DNA from 2 places in the Cyanobium sp. A1C-AMD genome. Region 2 is predicted to be linked to the other one. Evidence: predicted binding sites of a transcription regulator. Region 2 holds the regulator's gene; the other holds the start of a gene.

Region 1 (7,368 bases), on a different contig from region 2:
TTACCTCTTCGGCGGTTCCATCAAAAACGCTCTGATCAGGGGCCAGAACGCGGAGGGTGAGACTCATGGGTAGGGGTCCTCAGGGAAAAGCAGGAATCAACCCTTGGCTTCGGCAAGAATCTTGGCGGCCTTGGCCCTCACCTGGTCGATGTTGCCCACTAGGTAGAAGGCAGCTTCAGGTAGGTCGTCAAGCTCGCCGGCCAGAATCATGTTGAAGCCCTTGATCGTGTCGTCCAGCTTGACGTACTCACCCTTTTGACCGGTGAAGATCTCGGCCACGAAGAATGGCTGGGAGAGAAACTTCTCGATCTTGCGGGCCCGGTCAACCGTGCGGCGGTCGTCCTCGGAGAGTTCGTCGAGACCAAGAATCGCAATGATGTCTTGGAGCTCTTTGTAGCGCTGCAGGGTGCTTTGCACGGAGCGTGCAGTGCGGTAGTGCTCATCACCTACCACCGCTGGCTGAAGCATGGTGCTGGTGGAATCCAGAGGATCCACAGCCGGGTAGATGCCCTTGGAAGCCAGGCCGCGGCTCAGCACGGTGGTGGCGTCTAGGTGGGCAAAGGTGGTGGCAGGTGCCGGGTCGGTCAGGTCGTCTGCAGGTACGTAGACGGCCTGGATCGAAGTGATCGAGCCTTCCAGGGTGGAGGTGATGCGCTCTTGCAGCATGCCCACGTCGGTGCCGAGGGTGGGCTGATAGCCCACAGCTGAAGGCATGCGGCCGAGCAGGGCCGATACCTCTGAACCGGCCTGCACGAAACGGAAGATGTTGTCGACGAACAGCAAGACGTCTTGCTTGTTCGTATCGCGGAAGTGCTCAGCCATGGTGAGTGCCGAGAGACCCACGCGCATGCGGGCACCAGGGGGCTCGTTCATCTGGCCATAGCAGAGCGCCACCTTCGACTTGGAAAGGTCGTCGGGGTTGATCACACCCGATTCCTTGAATTCCTCGTAAAGGTCGTTGCCTTCGCGGGTGCGCTCGCCAACGCCAGCGAACACGGAAACGCCGCCGTGCTCCTTGGCGATGTTGTTGATTAGCTCTTGGATCAGCACGGTCTTGCCAACGCCGGCACCGCCGAACAGGCCAACCTTGCCCCCTTGGCGGTAAGGAGCCAGCAGGTCGATCACCTTGATGCCGGTCTCAAAAACCTTGGGCTTGGTCTCCAGCTCAGTGAGGCTGGGGGCGGCGCGGTGGATCGAAGCGGTCACGCTGGTGGTTACTGGACCCTGCTCATCCACGGGCTCGCCGAGCACGTTGAAGATGCGACCGAGGGTGGCTTCGCCCACGGGTACGCAAATTGGGGCGCCAGTATCAACTGCCTCCATGCCACGGACCAAGCCGTCGGTGGTGCTCATGGCCACAGCACGGACTCGGTGATCGCCCAGCAACTGTTGGACTTCAGCAGTTAGGGCGACTAGCTGGCCGGCCGAATTTTTGGCTTCAATCCGAAGCGCGTTGTAAATCTTGGGCAGCTTGCCGGCCGGGAATTCAACGTCTAAAACCGGGCCAATCACCTGCCGGACGGTGCCTTTGGTGCCGGTGGCGGTAGCAGCTGCCATAGGTAAGGAAATCTTGGGGAAGCGCAGGGGGAATCAGCCCGCCTGAAGCGGCGCAACCTTACCACCGCGACAGGCGGTGAACCCTGTTCAGCAACTGTTCGCCCTGGTGGTTCGGTCACCCGCACGGTCTGGGCCTGGGCACTGGAACTTGATTGGGCATAAGTTGGCACTCGTAGAGCTCGAGTGCTAAATCGCCCCTCAGGCCCACTCAAGTTCACTGTTCTGTGGCGTCTCAGGCGTCATGTCATTGCTCCCGCAATCCATCCATGGCTGCTGTTTCTCTCAGCGTCTCCACGGTTAAGCCCCTCGGAGATCGCATTTTTATCAAGGTGTCCGAATCGGAGGAGAAAACCGCCGGCGGCATCCTTCTGCCTGACACCGCTAAGGAAAAGCCCCAGGTGGGCGAGGTGGTGCAGATCGGCCCAGGCAAGCGCAACGACGACGGCAGCCGCCAGGCTCCTGAGGTCAGCGTTGGCGACAAGGTGCTCTACAGCAAGTACGCCGGCACCGACATCAAGCTCGGCAGCGACGAGTTTGTGTTGCTTTCCGAGAAGGACATCCTCGCCATCGTCAACTGACGACTGGCCGATTACTGAATCCGAACTAACCCCATAAGGACATCGCCTTCCATGGCTAAGCGCATTATTTACAACGAGAACGCTCGCAGAGCTCTCGAAAGAGGTATCGACATTCTGGCTGAGGCCGTTGCTGTCACCCTTGGACCCAAGGGCCGCAACGTGGTCCTGGAGAAAAAGTTTGGTGCTCCCCAGATCATCAACGACGGCGTCACCATCGCCAAGGAAATTGAGCTCGAAGACCACATCGAGAACACCGGTGTTGCCCTGATCCGTCAGGCCGCCTCCAAAACCAACGATGCCGCCGGCGACGGCACCACCACCGCCACTGTTTTGGCCCATGCCATGGTCAAGGCAGGCTTGCGCAACGTGGCTGCAGGCGCCAATGCGATCACCCTCAAAAAGGGCATCGATAAGGCTTCCGATTTCCTCGTAGGCAAGATCAAGGAGCACGCCAAGCCCATCTCCGACTCCAGCGCCATCGCCCAAGTGGGCACCATCTCCGCCGGCAACGACGAAGAGGTAGGTCGCATGATCGCCGATGCGATGGACAAGGTCGGTAAGGAAGGTGTGATCTCCCTGGAAGAAGGGAAATCGATGACCACCGAGCTGGAGGTCACCGAAGGCATGCGCTTCGACAAGGGCTACATCTCGCCCTATTTCGCCACCGACACCGAGCGCATGGAAGCGGTGCTCGAAGAGCCCTACATCCTGCTCACCGATAAGAAGATCGGTTTGGTGCAGGACCTGGTGCCCGTGCTTGAGCAGATCGCCCGTACAGGCAAGCCCCTGCTGATCATTGCCGAGGACATCGAGAAGGAAGCCCTAGCCACCCTCGTTGTGAACCGCCTGCGCGGCGTGCTCAACGTGGCGGCAGTCAAGGCCCCTGGTTTCGGTGATCGCCGCAAGGCCATGCTCGAGGACATCGCCGTTCTCACCAACGGTCAGCTGATCACCGAGGACGCCGGTCTCAAGCTTGAGAACGCCAAATTGGAGATGCTGGGCACCGCCCGCCGCATCACCATCAACAAGGACACCACCACCATCGTGGCCGAAGGCAACGAAGTGGCCGTCAAGGCGCGCTGCGAGCAGATCCGCAAGCAGATGGACGAAACCGACTCCTCCTATGACAAGGAGAAGCTGCAGGAGCGTCTTGCCAAGCTGAGCGGCGGTGTGGCCGTGGTCAAGGTGGGTGCCGCCACCGAGACCGAGATGAAGGACAAGAAGCTGCGCCTGGAAGACGCCATCAACGCCACCAAGGCGGCTGTTGAAGAAGGCATCGTTCCTGGTGGTGGCACCACCTTGGCCCACCTGGCCCCCGCCCTCGAGGAGTGGGCTGCGGCCAACCTCTCTGGCGAGGAGCTGATCGGCGCCCACATCGTGGCCTCCGCGCTGACCGCACCCTTGATGCGCATCGCTCAAAACGCTGGCGTCAATGGCGCTGTCGTGGCTGAGAACGTGCGCAACAAGCCCTTCAACGAGGGCTACAACGCCGCCACCGGCGAGTACGTCGACATGCTGGCTGCCGGTATCGTCGACCCCGCCAAGGTGACCCGCTCCGGTCTGCAAAATGCCGCCTCCATCGCCGGCATGGTGCTGACCACCGAGTGCATCGTGGCTGATATGCCAGACAAGAAAGATGCTGCTCCCGCCGGTGGCGGCATGGGCGGCGGCGACTTCGACTATTGACAGCGAGATGGGTGCCTTCGAGGCCCCTCTCCGTCATCGTCAGCGAGGGCAGAAGGGTTTTCCTTCTGCCCTTTTTTTGTTCGTTTCCGTTCAGCCAAGCGGGCCCATCCATCCCGGCTGTATCGGTTGCCACCTTTAAAGGCTCTTTTGGTAGCGGTTGCTACTGGCTGCTGATCCGTTGGTCTTCAGGGTGGCGCCTGGTTTTGGCTCAGCTGTGCCGCTTCTGTTTGCAACCGATCTGGCCCTTCGCAGTGCCAACAATGGTTTTGTGTTGGTGAGTGCCGCCCTGGTGCTGATGATGACGCCAGCTCTGGCCCTCTTTTATGCGGGCTTTGTTCGCAGCCGCAACGTGCTTAACACCATGGTGATGAGCTTCACCGCCATGGCCCTGGTGAGTGTGCTCTGGGTGTTGTTCGGCTACAGCCTGGCCTTCTCTCCCGGCAGCGGTCCCCTAGCTCCTTTCATCGGCGGGTTGCAGTGGGCGGGGCTCAGCAATTGGTCGGCTCCCTATGGGGATGGGCAACTCAGTCACGGTGCCGTTGCCCTGTTCCAGGTCACCTTTGCGATCATCACTCCGGCGCTGATTTCCGGTGCGGTGGTGGAGCGGATGCATTTCCGCGCCTGGATGGTGTTTCTGCTGCTCTGGAGCACCTTCATCTACCTACCCCTGGCCCACATGGTGTGGGGCCCAGGTGGGTTCCTGGGCAGCTCCGGCCTCGGTGCCATCGACTTCGCCGGTGGCCTGGTGGTGGAACTGGCCTCGGGCGTGGCCGCCGCCGTTGCTGCCCTGGTGGTAGGCCGGCGTCGCAGTGGGGGCGTGGGCTATGCCGCCCCACCCCACAACGTGCCCTTCATCCTGTTTGGGGCGGGCCTGCTCTGGTTCGGCTGGTTTGGCTTCAATGGTGGTAGCGGCCTGGTGGCCGGCAATTTGGCCTCCCTTGCCTGCCTCACCACCAATACCGCTGCCGCTGCAGCTGCCCTGGGCTGGATGCTGCTGGAAACATGGCAGCGCGGCAAGCCCACTGCCGTGGGTGTGGCTACCGGCGCCGTGGCCGGCCTAGTGGCGATCACCCCAGCGGCTGGCTATGTGAGCCCTCTGGCGGCCGTTTTGATCGGCTTTGCGGCAGCACTGGTTTGCAGCTATGCCATGCAACTCAAGAACCGCTGGCGGCTCGATGACAGCCTCGATGTGCTGCCGGTGCATGGCGTGGCCGGGTTGCTCGGCACTCTGCTAACTGGCGTGTTCACGTTGAAAAGCCTCAATCCCGCTGGCGCAGATGGACTGCTAGTCGGTCAGCCAGGTCAGCTCTGGATTCAGCTCAAGGCCGCAGGATTCACAATTCTTTTTGTTGGAGTAGGCACGTATGTGATTCTTCTACTGATTCGCCTGGTGATGCCCCTGCGTGTTAACGACATTCAGGAACAGCAGGGCCTCGATATCAATGCTCACGGCGAAGAGGCCTACAACGGCGAATACACCGGTTAACCGGTGATGAAATTGAGGGCTGCGCCGTTGTTGCAGTAGCGCTTGCCACTGGGCTTAGGGCCGTCGTCAAACACGTGGCCCTGATGGCCGCCGCAGCGCCGGCAGTGGTATTCGGTGCGGGGCACGATCAACTTGAAGTCCACCTTGGTGGCGATCCCGTTGGGCAGCGGTTGCCAGAAGCTGGGCCAGCCGGTGCCGCTCTCGTATTTGGCCTTGGAGCTAAAGAGGGGCAGGGCGCAGCCAGCACAAACGAAAGTGCCTGGGCGTTTTTCGCTATTCAAGGGGCTGGAGAAGGGCCTTTCGGTGCCTTCCTGGCGGAGCACGTTATAAGCGGCAGGGTTGAGACGTTTCTTCCAGCTGGCTTCGCTGAGCTGCCAGGCGGGATCTTGGGCCTTGGAAGCTGCTTCGGCGCGGGAGACGCCAGTGAAGAAGGCACCCAGGCTTGATCCCAGGGCTACCAGCAGATTGCGTCGCGGCATTGGCGTCACAGACCTAACCGAGCCAGCCGGCGCTGAGCACAACGGCCAGGCCAAGAAAAATTGCTAGCAAGGTCCAGCTGATGCGGTTGAGGGTGGCTTCGGCGCTACGGGCACTGGTGAACATCGAACCGCCGCTAGCGGCCAGCCCGCCCATGCCATCGCCCTTGGGGCTATGTAGTAGCACGCTGATGATCAGCAGAACGCCACTGCCAATCCACACCCATGACAAAACTGAAGTGATCATGGGCCTCTTTGAATAGAGGCAGATTAAACGCCCAGGGTCTGGGGGATGGGACTGGATGCGGCTGCGGTCCCAGTTGCCAGGATCAGTGATTCACCGCTCATGGTTGCGGGCTTGGGCAGGTGCAAGATCTCGAGCAGGGTCGGGGCGATGTCGGCTAAGCCGCCATGGTCACGCAGCGACACGTTGGTGCCGTGGCCGGGCAGCTTGCGTTTCTCGCCCTCCACCAAAATCACGGGCACGGGGTTTGTGGTGTGAGCCGTCCAGGGGCGACCATCTGGACCCTCCATCACTTCGGCATTGCCGTGGTCTGCGGTGATCAGCAGCGTGCCTCCCATGCGGTTGGTGGCCTCCATCAGCTTTCCTACACAGGTGTCGACAGTGGTGATTGCTTCAGTGGTGGCTTTCATTTTGCCGGTGTGCCCCACCATGTCCGGATTGGCGTAATTGATTACCACCAACGAGTAAATGCCCTTTTTGATTGCGGCAATACAGCTTTCAGTGAGCTCGCCGGCGGACATTTCCGGGGATAGGTCGTAGGTAGCCACCCGGGGGGAGGGGACTAGGTGGCGATCTTCTCCAGGGAAAGCCTGCTCAATGCCCCCATTCATGAAATAGGTGACGTGAGGATATTTTTCGGTTTCAGCTGTGCGGAACTGGCGCAGCCCCGAGTTCGACACCACTTGGCCCAGTAAGCCATCGAGAGATTCGGGCGGAAAAGCCACCGCTACGGGCAAGCCCCTTTCGTATTGGGTGAAGGTGACCACATCCAGTTGGGCTTGGCGCTGCCGCGAGAAGTCGTCAAATTCCGGCAAAACCAGGGCGCGGATCAACTGGCGCACCCGGTCGGGCCGGAAGTTGAAACACACCAGAGCGTCTCCGCTCTTGATCAATCCCTCCGCCAATCGCAACGGCTCGAGGAATTCGTCGCCGATCTCTTGGGCGTAGGAGGCGTGGATGGCGTTGACCGGGCTGAGCTCGGATATCTCGCTTGGTTCGGTTAAGAGTCGATAGGCCTTTTCGGTGCGGTCCCAGCGGTTATCGCGATCCATGGCCCAGTAGCGGCCGCAGAGAGTGGCGATCCGCCCCACGCCGGCCCGACTGATCTGCTCTTGAACCTGGGTGACGAATCGGGGGGCACTGCTCGGGTCCGTGTCCCGGCCATCGGTGATCACGTGGATGCAGACATCCTTGAGACCGCGGCTCGCGGCCCATTGCAACAAACCCCCTAGGTGGGTGATGTGACTGTGAACGCCCCCATCGGAGCACAGGCCGATCAGGTGCAGGCAGCCGCCCTTGAGAAGTAGGCGGTCGGCTAAGGAATTGAGCGCAGGGTTGGCG
Region 2 (7,368 bases):
GATCACCCAGGCCCCCATGCAAATGCTCACGGCGGCAGCGGCGATGTCCTTGGTGGCCCCGATCTGGGGTGTCCGTTCAGGTTGCACGTAGTCGCACAGCTCCTCGTAGGGCCTGGGGGTGGTGGTTGGCATCAGCCCATAATCCACCCGTCAGCTTGATCAGGCCCGTGAGCTCTCTCACCTCTTTGCGCCCTTGGCCGTGGCCGCTTCTTACGCTGAGTTGATATTGCCCCGCCACCGGTGACAAGCACCGTTCCCCCTGTGTCCACCGCCAGCGGCGTCGATCCCTCCGCCCTGGAGCTGGCAGCCCGCCCCAACAGCCTGGGCCGCTACGGCCAGTTCGGCGGCCAGTACGTGCCCGAAACCCTGATTCCCGCCCTGGCAGAGCTGGAGCAGGCCGCGGCTGAGGCCTGGAAGGATCCGGCCTTCACCGACCGGCTCAACCACCTGCTGCGCACCTATGTGGGGCGGCCCAATCCCCTCTATGAGGCTGAGCGCCTCACCGAGCACTACCGCCGGCCCGAGGGCGGCCCCCGCATCTGGCTGAAGCGAGAAGACCTCAACCACACCGGCGCCCACAAGATCAACAACGCCCTGGGGCAGGCGCTGCTGGCCCTGCGCATGGGCAAAAAGCGGATCATTGCCGAAACCGGCGCTGGCCAGCACGGCGTGGCCACGGCCACCGTTTGCGCCCGCTTCGGCTTGGAGTGCGTCGTCTACATGGGCGCGGAAGACATGCGCCGTCAAGCCCTCAATGTGTTCCGCATGCGGCTGCTGGGGGCAACGGTGTGTCCCGTCACCGCCGGCACGGCCACCCTTAAAGACGCCACTAGCGAAGCCATTCGCGACTGGGTCACCAATGTGGAGAGCACCCACTACATCCTCGGCTCGGTAGCTGGTCCCCACCCCTTCCCGATGTTGGTGCGCGATTTCCACGCCGTGATCGGCGAGGAAACCAAGCGCCAGTGCCACGAGGCCTTTGGCCGCTTGCCCGACGTGCTGGTGGCCTGCGTGGGCGGTGGCTCCAACGCCATGGGCCTGTTCCATCCCTTTGTTCAGGACACTTCCGTGCGCCTAGTGGGGGTAGAGGCCGCCGGCGATGGCGTGGCCACCGGCCGCCATGCAGCCACCATCACCGAGGGCCGTGTTGGGGTGCTGCACGGCGCCATGAGCCTGCTGCTGCAGGACGAGGAGGGCCAGGTGCAGGAGGCCCACTCGATCAGCGCCGGCCTGGATTACCCCGGCGTGGGCCCTGAGCACAGCTACCTCAAAACCATCGGCCGGGCCGAATACGGCGCCGTCACCGACACCGAGGCGCTGGACGCCCTGCAGCTTCTGTGCCGGCTGGAGGGCATCATCCCGGCCCTGGAAACGGCCCACGCCTTCGCCTGGCTGGAGAAGCTATGCCCCACTCTGGCCCCCGGCACCGAGGTGGTCCTCAACCTCTCGGGCCGCGGCGACAAGGACGTCAACACCGTGGCTGAGAAGCTCGGCGACAAGATGGGGGGCTGATCCCAGCCTGCTGGCCTCAGCCCAAGACCGGGAAGTCGAAACGATTGCAGAAGAGCGAAAATAGCACCTGCCACAGGTTGGGGTGCTCCTCGAGCTCTCGGGCTGCCTCGCTCTCAATCGTTTGCAGCTGATCGGGGCTCAGCTCGAGGCCGGTGGCAAGACGAGCAAGTATCTCGCGCTCTTGCTCGCAGATGAATTCATCATCCTGCTGATGCCTTGATGCGGAAGCCACCATCACGGCAGTTTTCATGGCCAGTTCCCGTTGCTCTGGATTTATCAAGGCGGCCAGCTCCTCGATGCAGGCTGGATCAGATAATTGAGCTTCCCAATTAATAATTTTGGCCTGAAGTTTATATTGTTTACTCAGAGAGTCCAGGAGGTTTTCCTCTTCAAGAGATACCCCGCCATCGGCAAGGGCAACCAGATTGAGAATTCTCAGGATCACCCCTGCTGATTGGTGGTCCATTAACTGGTTGAGCTGATACTTGGAATCAGTTTACCGGCTTCGACTGGTGAAATATTTGATATTGCAATTGATCGCTAAGGGTCCGATCTAGCGCAAGAGCCTCTCCAGTGCCTGGGCCACCGAGCCCACGGCAGCTCGGGCTGTGGCGTAGGCCATGCGCATCGGCCCCACCAGGGCCACCTGGCCCACGCCGCCGTCGCCGCTGCGGTAGTTGGCCTGCACCACGGCGCACTGGTGCAGGGCCCGGTGGGGATGCTCGGCGCCGATCCAAATGCCCGGCTGGGGTAGCAGCTGTTGGGGCGCATCCTCCACCAGCTCCACTAAGGGGCGCAGGCTGAGGGTCTGGCTGAATTCCGGCTGGGCAAGCAGGCCAGCGAGGCCCATGGCTACAGCGCCTTCGCCCTCCAGCTGCCGCGACTGCCCATGGCTAGCCAGCGCTTGGCGCAGCACGGCGCCGCTGCTGGTTAGGTGGGAGGGCAGGGCCGCCCAGTCGATGCTGCCGCCATCCAGCTGGGCCGCGACCCAGCGCTCCAGGGACGCCAGTTCCGCTACTGCAAGGCAGGGCAGCCGCAAGTTGAGGCTGCTGGCTGTGGAGCCCCCCTCCACCAGGAACACCAGCAGGCGTTCACCACTGGCCACCAGTCGGAGGGCCTGCAGCTGGGACTGCTGGCGTTGGGGCCTGGTGATCAGGCTGAGCAGGCCCGTGAGATCTGCCAGGCGCCGGCTCAGATGCAGGAGCAGATCGTCGAGGGCTGCCCACTGCAGGCTGAGTCCGGTGAGTTCGCGCTCTAGCTGTAGGGCGGCCGCGCCTGGCGCGGGCAGCAGCTGATCAACGTAGGTGCGGTAGCCCTGCTGGCTGGGGATTCGGCCAGCGGAGGGGTGGGGCTGGGTGAGCAGGCCACGCTGCTCCAGGGCCCCCATGGCTGAGCGCACCGTCGCCGGGCTGGCCTGCAGGCCAAAACGGCGCACCAGGGTCTGGCTGCCCACCGGCTCCATCGTGTCGACGTAGTGGCGCACGGCGAGCTGCAGTACTTCCTGCTGCCTGGCGGGCAAGGGCCTGGGGGAGGCGGACTGCAAGCGGGCGCCGCAGGAGTGAGGCGATCGTACGCAGCCCAGCGGTTCTCAGTAGCGGGGTACGGCCGGATCCACCTCCACACTCCAGGCGTCGATGCCCCCTTGCACGTTCCAGACGGCAGTAAAGCCGTGTTCCTGCATCAGCCAGCAGCCCAGATGCCAGCTGCGCACACCGGCGTGGCACAGCACGGCCACGGGCCGGTCGCGGTCGAGCAGCTGGTTGAGCTGGCCAATCCACTCGTTAGATCTGCCCAGGGGCAGATGCACCACGGCATGGGGCAGGCGGGCCAATTCCAGTTCGGTGTCTTCGCGCACGTCCACCAGCTGGATCGCCTCGCCCCGCTCCAGCCGCTCTTGCAGGTCGCGGGCCCGGATTGTCTGCGGTGTCGTCTCGATAGGTGCCATGGCGGGCAGACGGGGTGGCTTGGGGTCAAGATGGACCCATCCTGCGTGGGGCGCATGAAGGCCCGCCCGTTTTTGGCGGTCGTGCTGGCGGTGGCATTGCTGTTGCTGAGCCTGGCGGCGGGTGGCTGGTGGCTGGTGCTGCAGCTCTCCCCCCTGCAGCTGCAGCACCAGCAGCTGGTGTCGCCCCGGGCGGCCCGCTTTGTGCCCCGCCAAGCCGCCCTCAGCCTTTATTTGCTCAGCGATGGCGAGCAGCCGGTGGGCTACGCCCGGGCGGTGGCCCCCCCCCGCCAGCGGCGCCAGGCGGCTGAGGCGGTCGCCGGCCTTAGGGATGGCGCTTTCGCCGCCGCCGGCCTCGACTATCCCGGCGAGCTGGCCCCCTGGTTGGGCCGCGAACTTGGCTTTGCCCTACTGGCTTCCGAGCCCGGGGAGGCGCCTGATGGTTGGTTGCTTGCCCTGCGCAGTCGCGACGCTGACGGTGCCCGCCGCTTTCTGCAGCGCTTCTGGCAGACCCGCAGTCTTGCTGGCACCGACTTGCAGATCAGCAGCTACCGCGGCATGGGTTTGATCAGTGGCCGTGGTGCCCTGGTGGGCACCACCCCGGTGCCGATCGCTACGGCGCTGATCGACGACGACCTGGTGTTGATCGCGTCGGGTCGGGGGGTGCTGGAGCAGGCCCTTGACGTCTCCCAGATTGATGAGCTCAACCAAGCGGCCAGCCCCCGCTTTAAGCAGGCGGTGCAACGCCTTGAGCAGGGGGCGCTGCTGTTAACAGCCCGGCCAGAAACCCTGGGGCCCTGGTTGGGGTTGCCGGATGAGTTCACGGCGCCTGGGGTCGTGCAGGAGCTGGTGGCCAGCCTGCGTCCCGATAACCGCTCCTTGGAGCTGGATGCCCTTCTGCAGTTCGCTGCAGATGCCGCAGTGCCGGCTCCCTCTGCGGATGGCATTGGGGAAATTGACTCCACGGGAGCCGCTCTTTTAGCGGCCCTGCAGGGCCCTTCAGAGAGCTTGGCCCTGGTGCAGCGCCCCGCCGCTTGGCCGGCCTACTGGCAGCCCCTGCTGGCGGCAGTCCTGCAGGCCGAGCCGGGATCATTCCCGGCCCTGGTGACTGCCGCCGCCGATGGCCCGCTGCTGCGCAGTGAGGCAAGTCAGGGCTGGCTGCTGGGCACTGGCGCCGACCAACCGCAGCCGGAGGCCCTCGCAGGGGTGCTGGCGGCCGAGGGATTGATCGCCGCGCCGCTGCCGGTGGAAGGGGATCCCGATCTGCGGGTCTGGACCAGGCTGGAGGCTGGCCAGGCTGGACGCCGATTCGTCCGCGGCGATGCCAACCAGCTGCAGGCCAGCCTGGAGGGCGCCCGCTCCAGCCAGGGCCGCCTGGCCTGGTGGGGTCAGACCCTCGCGGTGCTGCAGGAGCAGCGTGACTCCCGCAAGCCGCCCCGGCTGCGGCTGGAGCAGCTCGCCGGCCTCGATCTACCCCAGGCTCCCCTGCAGTGGGCTATGGCGGCGGGCCGGGCCCAGCCCTTGCTGCAGCGCTGGAGCACCTGGCAGCTTTTGTCGGCCCTGGCTGGCCAGCCCCTGGCCCCGGCCGTGCAGAGCCTGAGCCTGGGCTGGGAAGCTCAGCCTGACGCCAACCTGCACCTCAAGGCCCGCCTTGAATTCGGTTGATGGCTATGGCAAAACTTGAACCAGTTGAGCGCGAACTGCTGCTCTGGCGCCACGGCATTGCCGAAGATCGCCATCCTGATCGCCCTGATCAGGAGCGGGCTCTTACGGCTGAAGGCCGTCAGCGCACTGCGGCCGTGGCGGCGGAGTTGTGCCGCTTGCAGCTCCACTGTGATCGCCTGCTGAGCAGCCCCCTGCGGCGGGCGCTGCAGACCGCTGAAATTGGCGTGGCGGCTGGTCTAGCGCCGGCGCTGGAGTTGGAGGATCGCCTGGCGCCGGGTGGTGATCCGCGGCCGCTGCTGCAGGCGGGCCCTTGGCGGCGCCTTGGCCTGGTGGGCCATGAGCCAGACCTGGGCGAGCTGGCCTCGAGCCTGCTGGGGTTGCCGGCGGGCTCGATTTCGGTGCGTAAGGCCGGCATCGTGCTGCTGCGCCTGGGCCCAACCGGCGCCAGCCTGGAGGCCCTAATTGGCCCAAGGTTGCTGCGGCTACGGCGGGATGGCCAGCGGCAGCCGTAAGTTCGCCTTACTGAGTGCGGTGGAAGCTTGGTAGTTACAGGAGCGGCGACCCCAGCCCCATTTCGGCCGGGTTTGGAGGGGGTGCCGGCTACCCAATCGTCGATCTGCGACATCGATGGCCAGCGGGGGGTGCTCACCTATCGCGGCTACCCCGTAGAACAGCTGGCATCTTGCAGCTCCTTCCTGGAGACGGCCTACCTGCTGATCTGGGGCGAGCTACCCACCGCTGAGCAGCTGCAGGAGTTTGAGCAGGAGGTGCAGATGCACCGCCGGGTCAGCTTCCGCATTCGGGACATGATGAAGTGCTTCCCCTCCGGGGGGCATCCGATGGATGCGCTGCAGAGCAGCGCCGCCTCCCTGGGCCTTTTTTATTCCCGTCGAGCCCTCGACAACCCCGAATACATCGTTTCGGCGGTGGTGCGGCTGATCGCCAAGATCCCCACGATGGTGGCGGCCTTCCAGCTGATCAGGAAGGGTCAAGATCCGATCCAGCCCCGCGACGACCTGGCCTACGCCGCCAATTTTCTTTACATGCTCACGGAGCGGGAGCCCGATCCGCTGGCGGCCCGCATCTTTGACGCTTGTCTGATCCTGCACGCTGAGCACAGCCTCAACGCCAGCACCTTCAGCGCCCGGGTGACGGCCAGCACCCTCACCGACCCCTATGCCGTGGTGGCGTCAGCGGTTGGCACCCTGGCGGGCCCCCTGCACGGCGGTGCCAATGAAGATGTGCTGGAGATGCTCGGCCAGATCGGCAGCCCAGATCAGGTGGCGCCCTGGCTGGATCGGGCGATTGCCGGCAAGCAAAAAATCATGGGTTTTGGCCACCGGGAATACAAGGTCAAGGACCCCCGGGCTGTGATTCTCCAAAGTCTGGCGGAGCAGCTCTTTGACCAGTTCGGTCACGATCCGATGTACGACCTAGCCCGCAAGCTGGAGGAGGTCGCGGCCGAGCGCCTGGGGCCTAAGGGAATTTTCCCCAACGTCGACTTTTATTCAGGCCTTGTGTACCGCAAGCTCGGTATCCCTGAAGACCTCTTCACGCCCATTTTTGCTATCGCCCGCACGGCTGGCTGGCTGGCCCATTGGAAGGAGCAGCTGGGGGCTAATCGCATCTACCGGCCCTCCCAGATCTATACCGGTCAGCCCTCCCGTGACTGGCAGCCCGTGGGGGCCCGCTAAGTTGACCCCATCTAAGCTGCCGCCATGCTGACCACCACGGCTCCGGGCCTGGATCTAGAGGCCAGTTTTGAGCAGGCCCTGCAGGGCTTCGGCCTGAGTCCTGCCGCCGCCCACCTGTTGTGGCTGCCCCTGCCCATGGTGCTGGTGCTGGTGGCGGCCGTGGTGGGCGTGCTGGTCAACGTCTGGCTTGAGCGCAAGATCTCAGCAGCGGTGCAGCAGCGCATCGGTCCTGAATATGCCGGCGCCCTCGGCGTTCTCCAGCCGATGGCCGATGGCCTCAAGCTCGTTTTCAAGGAAGACATCATTCCGGCCCGGGCTGACGGCCTGCTGTTCACCCTCGGCCCAGTGCTGGTGCTGATTCCGGTGATCCTCAGCTGGTTGGTGGTGCCCTTCGGCCAGCACCTGCTGATCAGCAACGTCGGCATCGGTATCTTCCTTTGGATCTCGCTGAGCAGCATCCAGCCGATTGGCCTGCTGATGAGCGGCTACGCCTCCAACAACAAGTATTCGCTGCTGGGCGGTCTGCGGGCGGCGGCCCAGTCGATCAGCTACGAG

Evidence for each region. Region 2 encodes HrcA, which represses chaperone genes, less so after heat shock. Its sites were predicted from a motif close to TTAGCACTCNNNNNNNNNGAGTGCTAA; they were not measured.
Region 1: groES (co-chaperone GroES) is a predicted target of HrcA. The motif match lies at 1,721-1,747, and genes of this name have one in related genera.

The regions. Positions count from the first base shown of each region.
Region 1 covers NZ_JAGQDB010000001.1:67,142-74,509, forward strand. The annotation lists gene atpC (ATP synthase F1 subunit epsilon) at 1-67, opposite strand, end outside; gene atpD (F0F1 ATP synthase subunit beta) at 97-1,557, opposite strand; gene groES (co-chaperone GroES) at 1,824-2,135, shown strand; gene groL (chaperonin GroEL) at 2,187-3,821, shown strand; gene KBY74_RS00390 (ammonium transporter) at 4,036-5,307, shown strand; gene msrB (peptide-methionine (R)-S-oxide reductase MsrB) at 5,304-5,786, opposite strand; gene secG (preprotein translocase subunit SecG) at 5,800-6,030, opposite strand; gene gpmI (2,3-bisphosphoglycerate-independent phosphoglycerate mutase) at 6,054-7,368, opposite strand, start outside.
Region 2 covers NZ_JAGQDB010000008.1:29,521-36,888, reverse strand. The annotation lists gene KBY74_RS02780 (diacylglycerol kinase) at 1-132, opposite strand, end outside; gene trpB (tryptophan synthase subunit beta) at 241-1,512, shown strand; gene KBY74_RS02770 (hypothetical protein) at 1,529-1,978, opposite strand; gene KBY74_RS02765 (heat-inducible transcriptional repressor HrcA) at 2,066-2,974, opposite strand; gene KBY74_RS02760 (rhodanese-like domain-containing protein) at 3,101-3,457, opposite strand; gene KBY74_RS02755 (DUF3352 domain-containing protein) at 3,488-5,119, shown strand; gene KBY74_RS02750 (histidine phosphatase family protein) at 5,125-5,631, shown strand; gene KBY74_RS02745 (citrate synthase) at 5,659-6,813, shown strand; gene nuoH (NADH-quinone oxidoreductase subunit NuoH) at 6,838-7,368, shown strand, end outside.